One region of the Winogradskyella pulchriflava genome, then DNA from elsewhere that is predicted to be linked to it. Evidence: riboswitches for the same ligand, from Rfam matches in the RefSeq annotation. Region 1 holds a riboswitch; the other holds the start of a gene.
What was found. Region 1 has a riboswitch for S-adenosylmethionine ahead of ACFFGA_RS03130 (O-acetylhomoserine aminocarboxypropyltransferase/cysteine synthase family protein). Riboswitches for the same ligand answer to the same signal wherever they lie in the genome.
Positions count from the first base shown of each region.

Region 2: another riboswitch for S-adenosylmethionine. It lies ahead of ACFFGA_RS04040 (trans-sulfuration enzyme family protein); the one in region 1 lies ahead of ACFFGA_RS03130 (O-acetylhomoserine aminocarboxypropyltransferase/cysteine synthase family protein).

Region 1 is NZ_JBHLTQ010000001.1:708,806-712,224, reverse strand. It holds gene ACFFGA_RS03130 (O-acetylhomoserine aminocarboxypropyltransferase/cysteine synthase family protein) at 1-1,195, opposite strand, end outside; SAM riboswitch class I at 1,315-1,438, opposite strand; gene ACFFGA_RS03125 (hypothetical protein) at 1,541-3,091, opposite strand; gene ACFFGA_RS03120 (2-isopropylmalate synthase) at 3,237-3,419, shown strand, end outside.
Region 2 is NZ_JBHLTQ010000001.1:913,386-916,804, forward strand. It holds gene ACFFGA_RS04035 (homocysteine S-methyltransferase family protein) at 1-206, opposite strand, end outside; gene ACFFGA_RS04040 (trans-sulfuration enzyme family protein) at 269-1,438, opposite strand; SAM riboswitch class I at 1,551-1,675, opposite strand; gene ACFFGA_RS04045 (HupE/UreJ family protein) at 1,812-2,396, shown strand; gene ACFFGA_RS04050 (deoxycytidylate deaminase) at 2,501-2,953, shown strand; gene ACFFGA_RS04055 (S41 family peptidase) at 2,955-3,419, shown strand, end outside.

The DNA of each region.
Region 1 (3,419 bases):
CTTTTGTAACTCCTGTACTTTCTTGTGCTTCATCACTTAGCTGTTGATGTGTTGTACTTGCAGGATGTATAATCAATGATTTTGTATCACCAATATTAGCCAGTAAGGAAAATAGTTTTGTTGTATCTGCAATTGTTTTTGCAGCCTCATAACCTCCTTCAACACCAAAAGTTACAACACCACTTTGTCCTTTTGGCAAGTACTTCTTGGCAAGATTTCTATACTTACTGGTTTCTAGTCCTGGATAATTTACCCAATTAACTTCTGGTTGCTCTTGTAACCATTTTGCAAGTTCTAAAGCATTTTCACTATGCTTTTGAATACGTAACTCTAAAGTCTCTAGACCTTGAATAATTTGAAAGGCGTTAAACGGACTTAAAGCTCCTCCATAATCTCTTAAGCCTTCAATTCTAATTTTTGCAATAAATGCTGCTGGTCCTATAGCTTCGCTATAAACTAATCCGTGATAACCCGCTGAAGGTTCCGTAAACTCAGGGAATTTTCCATTGGCCCAATCAAAAGTACCTGCATCAATTATAACACCTCCAAGCGACGTTCCATTACCGTTGATATACTTTGTTAATGAATGAATAACAATGTTTGCTCCATATTCAATTGGGTTAAGCAAAGAAGGGGTAGCAACAGTATTATCTACTATTAAAGGCACTTTGTGCGCTTTTGCTTTATTAGAAATCGCTTCAATATCTAAAACATCGAGCTTAGGGTTTCCTAATGATTCAATAAAGAAAGCTCTAGTGTTTTCTTGAGCTGCTTTTTGAAAATTCTCTGGGTCGGATGGATCTACAAACGTTGTGGTAATACCATGTCTTGGTAAGGTAACACTCAATAAATTATAGGTTCCTCCATACAAACTATTAGAAGCAACGATATGATCTCCTGCTCTTAAAAGTGTTAAGAGCGTTGTAGAGATTGCGGCTGTTCCAGAAGCTGTTGCTACTGCTGCAATACCTCCTTCTAAAGCTGCTAATCGTTGTTCTAAGATGTCGTTTGTTGGATTGTTTAGCCTTGTGTAAATAAATCCTGGTACCGAAAGATTAAATCGTCCTGCGGCATCATCCGAATCATCGAAAACGTAAGATGTAGTTTGATAAATAGGAACAGCTCTTGTTCCTCCTGTTTGACTAACGTCGTGTCCTGCGTGCAACGCTTTTGTTGCAAATTTTTGTGTACTCATTTTTCTAAGTTTTTGAGTTAAAATAAATTAAACCAAAAGCCAAATAAGCCTCGTTAGAAGCGTACTTAATAGAAAAATGTTAAAAAGAAAATGCTAATTACAAATGAGTAATTAGTCTTGAGTTATCTATCCGAAGTTGCAAAAAATGACTTGCTTCTTCAAGTAGAATTTAGCACCTTCTTAGTAAGTCTAAGGGTTGCTAAGGCTTCGTTGGGTCTATCCCTCCACCTTTCTTGATAACATTTCAGTAAGTGTTTGAACTTTGTGAGCACAAATATTGCAACACAAAAATTTAATATCCAAACTTTTTACCTTTTTTTTGATTTTTTTGTGAATTCTTAAAAATCAGGCAGAGTTTTTTGCTAAATACTTAGCCTTAATAATTTCACCCACTGGCTTATTCTCAATTTTACTCTCTAACCACGAAATAATATCCAAGTACAAAAATGCTCTACGTTCGTATGGATGGTCTTCATAAGTTTTTAGCGTTTTATGAAGTTCTTTAAAGGCATTTTTAAGATCGTGAGGGTAAATATCTTGAAGTCCTCTAATGAATTTTATCATTTCCTTTTGCACCTCATGAAGGTCATTCATCTTTATTAGAAATTTATAAGTACTTCTCAATAGTGTTTCTAAGTGATAGTCTAAACCTGCTTCATAATGGGCAACAAGGTTTAATACTCTAGAGAAACAAAGCAAATCCTCTCGCATGGATAAGGATTTATTAGAAATTATCTTATCCAAGTATTTTATACACGCTTTATTATTGCCTGCTCCAAAATGTAAACTGGCAAATTTGTAATAAAATATCATTTTGTGATGTGGATCAATTCGGTCATTAAATTGAACAAGGTTCTTTTCAATACTTGGAATCAGTTCTAAACCTTCCTCAAAACTACCATCAATAAAATGTTGATTAATGCTATGAAAATTGGTATATAAGAAAACGAGCGTGGATACATTTTCGTCTTTTATAAATTTCGAATTGTTTACGGCAGCTTTAAAATCTTCAAGTTTTTTTACAAATTTTGATTTATTGCTAATAAAGAACAATGACTCTAAGAGGTAATTATTCCCTTTTAAAAAGAAAACAGGATTAAGGTTAATCATGCTTGGATTTTGGTAAAATAAATCAACCCATTTTGAAGCATATTTATAGCAATTCAAAAAATCTTGCATCAAAAAACTATACCATAAATGTGCTTTGTATAACCAAAGTTTCTCTCTAAAACCGACTTTTTTAAGGTTAAATTCAGGCAGTCTATCGTTAAAATATTTAGTCACCTTTAGGCTCTCTTCTTCATTTTTTACATAGCCTGTTTTTAGAATAGTGCTATACAATTGAAGAGATAAATTAGACAGCTTGCTCGCTATTACATTTTGAGAACTCAGATCTTTGGCTTGTAAGGCCAACTCATCTGCTCTTGAGCTAATGCTTCGTGTAATATATTGAGATTCAATGATTTTTTCGAGTTCTACGATTTCAAAAGCTATATTTTTTTCTTCATTGGCAATGGCAAGTTCCTTTGCTTTATCTAATATTTTTAGACTCTGTTTATATAAGCCTTTGTGATATAAAATTGAAGCAAAATCAAGCTGTTCTCGTATTTGCGAACGTATATTTTGGTGTGACGGATTTAGTTTAAGGCTAATTAAAATTTGCTTGTACAAATGTGCTTTAACATTGGCTAACTGTTGTTTTTTAACAATGTTACTTTTTATAATTGCGGCTTCGTTATAAACTTTTGCCTTATCCAAAAGGTTGAATAAATTCAAAAATTTAGAATCAGAATTCACACCTAAACGACCAACGTACAACTTAAACTGTCGCTTTTCAGATTTAGTTAAAGACTTAACTAACGAAAATAAATTATCTTTTTGGTCTTTAGTTGTCAATTGAAATTGATTTTATAATACTGATTAACAGACTATTAATATCTTATTTTGCTTTTGAACATCGTAAAATGAAATGAACCATAAAAGCCTTAATGAAATTCAAAATATAAATTCGTAAGACAATACTATAAATATATTTTGATATATGTCAAATAACAATATACAAATCTTCGACACAACCCTTCGCGATGGAGAACAAGTTCCAGGTTGTAAGCTAAACACGGAACAGAAGGTCGTCATTGCAGAGCAGTTAGACCAATTGGGTGTAGATGTCATTGAAGCTGGTTTTCCCGTCTCTAGTCCAGGTGATTTTAAATCGGTTGAGGCA
Region 2 (3,419 bases), 200 kb from region 1:
TCAAAATACTTAGCATGTACATCTGCAATTGCCTTTGGTTGCGTTAAGGATAGTAAATCGTTGTTTCCTTGTAAAGGCGACGGATAATCCTTAAAACGTTCACCTCTAAAATCTTCTTCTGTAAAATTGTATTGCTGAAGCATGGTTCCCATGGCTCCATCGAGAACTAAGATTCGTTTTTCTATTTCTTGTTTTATTCTACTCATTTCTATTTCATTTGTTCTCGATACAATTTTATTCCGGTGTCATAAAATCACTCGAACTGACGTTAGTTTTCCAATGCTTGTTTTAAATCGTTAATAATATCTTCAGGATGTTCCAATCCAACAGAAACTCTAATTAATCCTGCTGTAATTCCTGTTTCTAAACGTACATCTTCTGGTATTTTAGCGTGTGTTGTCGATGCTGGATGTGTCACTATGGTACGTGTATCTCCCAAGTTTGCTGATAGAGATAAAAACTTTATAGAATTTAGAAATTTCCGACCTGCTTCGATGCCTCCTTTGACTTCAAAAGCTACGATACTTCCTCCTAATTTCATTTGTTGTTTAGCCAATTCGTATTGCGGATGCGATTTTAAAAATGGATATTTTACAAAATTCACTTTATCGTGAGCTTCTAAAAACTCAGCTATTTTTAAGGCATTATCACAATGTCTATCAACTCTTACAGGTAAAGTTTCTAAACTTTTAGATAAAACCCAAGCATTAAATGGTGAGAGTGCGGGACCAGTATTTCTAGAAAATAAATAGATTTTTTGGATTAAATCCTCGCTTCCCACAGTAACACCTCCCAAAACACGTCCTTGACCATCAATTAATTTTGTGGCTGAGTGAATCACCAAATCCGCTCCGAATTTTATGGGTTGTTGCAAATATGGTGTTGCGAAACAATTATCGACTATAAACAAAAGATTGTATTTTTTTGCGATGTCACCGAGTCGCTTTAAATCTAAAATATCAACTGCTGGATTCGTTGGACTTTCAGCATAAATCACCTTGGTGTTGGGTTGAATTAATTCTTCGATCTTGTCTAATTCATCTATCTTAAAATAGCTTGTTGAAATGTTCCACTTAGGCAATATATTATTGAACATGGTCTGGGTTGAGCCAAAAATACTTCGGCATGAAACAATATGATCGCCTGAATCTAATAAAGCTGCAAAAGTCGAAAACACAGCAGACATGCCAGAAGCAAAGGCATAACCGCGTTCTGCACCTTCCATTAAACAAATTTTTTCTACAAACTCCGAAGTATTTGGGTTTGAATAGCGACTGTAAATATTACGTTCTTTTTCATCTGCAAATGAGGCGCGCATATCTTCAGCATCCTCAAAAACATAACTCGAGGTTAAATATAAAGGGTTAGAATGTTCTAAAAATTGAGTGCGCTCAATTTGAGTCCGTATAGCTTGTGTTTCAGTATGTTTTGAATCCATTTTTAAAGTGCTTACTTCAATTGATAAAAATCAAAAGCCCAAACAGTCGTTTCTTGACTTGTCTATATAAAAATGTTAAAAAGAAATTGAATTACAGATGAGTAATTACGTTGGGTTATCTATCTAAATTATTCGATAAATGAATCGAAAATTAAGTAGAATTTAGCACCTTCTTAATAAGTTTAAGGGTTGCTAAGGTTTCAATGGGTCTAATCCCTCCACCTTTCTTGATAACATCTCAATAAGTTAATTGAACTTTGCGTGACACAATATTCCGAAAGAAAATAAGAATACACAAATTTTATTCACTTTATTTTAACTATAACATTTTCCTTTTTAATCGTAACTTTGGCTTATCCCAAATAAATTAAATATGCTAGACAATTTTTGGTTTAATGTTAAAATAGGTATTGACCATATATTAGATATTAATGGCTATGACCACGTTCTGTTTTTAATGGTACTTGCTGTTCCTTATGTGTTTAAAGATTGGAAACGCGTTCTGCTCCTGGTTACACTTTTTACAATTGGACATACGATTTCGTTATTTCTAGGCGCTTATGATATCGTGAGTGTTAATAGTAAATTGGTGGAATTTTTAATACCAATTACAATTTTAATTGCTGCCATTTATAATGTGTTTACGGCAGGAAAAAAAGACAGAGGTAATAAGATAGGTTTACTATTTTTTGTCACTTTATTTTTTGGACTTATCCATGGATTAGGTTTTGCAAGAGAAGCAAAGATGCTTGACGACGAAGGATCTGTAGCGTTTCTTATAGAGTTTGCTATAGGTATTGAAATAGCTCAAATTATTGTGGTTTTCATGATTTTATTTCTTGGTTTTTTATTTCAAACTATCTTCAGGTTTTCGCGTCGCGATTGGGTTATGGTGCTTTCTGCTATAGTAATTGGGTTGGTTATTCCTATGATTATTGGTAGTGATTTGTTAAAATAAGACCATAAGTTTGGTAAAATTTTAACGGCAAGTAAATTGGTTATAAAATACTATCCTTTTATATTCGTTACTTACATTGTGCTCTTATATTACAAAACTTATTAATGCCAAAGAAAAAACAGTTACGTTACGACAAAGCTTATTTGCGTATTGCGCAAGAATGGGGAAAGCTATCGCATTGCAAACGCAAGCAGGTAGGTGCACTTATTGTTAAAGACCGAATGATTATTTCTGATGGCTATAACGGTACACCAACAGGTTTTGAAAATTATTGCGAAGATGAAGAAGGTTATACCAAATGGTACGTACTGCATGCAGAAGCTAATGCTATTTTAAAAGTAGCAGCGTCCACACAGTCTTGTAAAGGTGCAACATTGTACATTACATTGTCTCCATGCAAAGAATGTAGTAAGTTGATTCATCAAGCTGGCATAATTCGTGTTGTATATCAAAAAGGTTACAAGGACGATTCTGGTTTACAGTTTTTAACAAAAGCTGGTATAGAATTGGAACATATTGAAGATTTAAATGAAGATTCCCATTTTAATGGGAAATAGTATGGCAACAAAAAATAAATACATACCACTAATTATAGGAATTGCAATTGCTGCAGGTGTTGCTATTGGAGGAAAGTTAAATTTCACCGATACATCAGATAATTTATTTACAACCAATAGTAAAAAGGACAAGCTAAACAGGTTAATAGATTATATAGATTATGAATATGTAGATGACGTTGATACAGACAGTATAGTAGATGTTACTGTAAATGGTATTTTAGATAATTTAGATCCACATTCCACATATATTCCAAAGGAAGATTTACAGCGAATTACCGAAAACATGAAAGGTGATTTTGTTGGAATTGGGATTAACTACTACCCTTATAAAGATACCATTGCCGTTGTAAAACCAACAGAAGGAGGGCCTAGTGAACGTGCCGGAATTATGAGTGGTGATAGAATTTTATTGGCAGATGGTGATACAATTTACGGTAGGAATATTACAAATGATTTCATATCC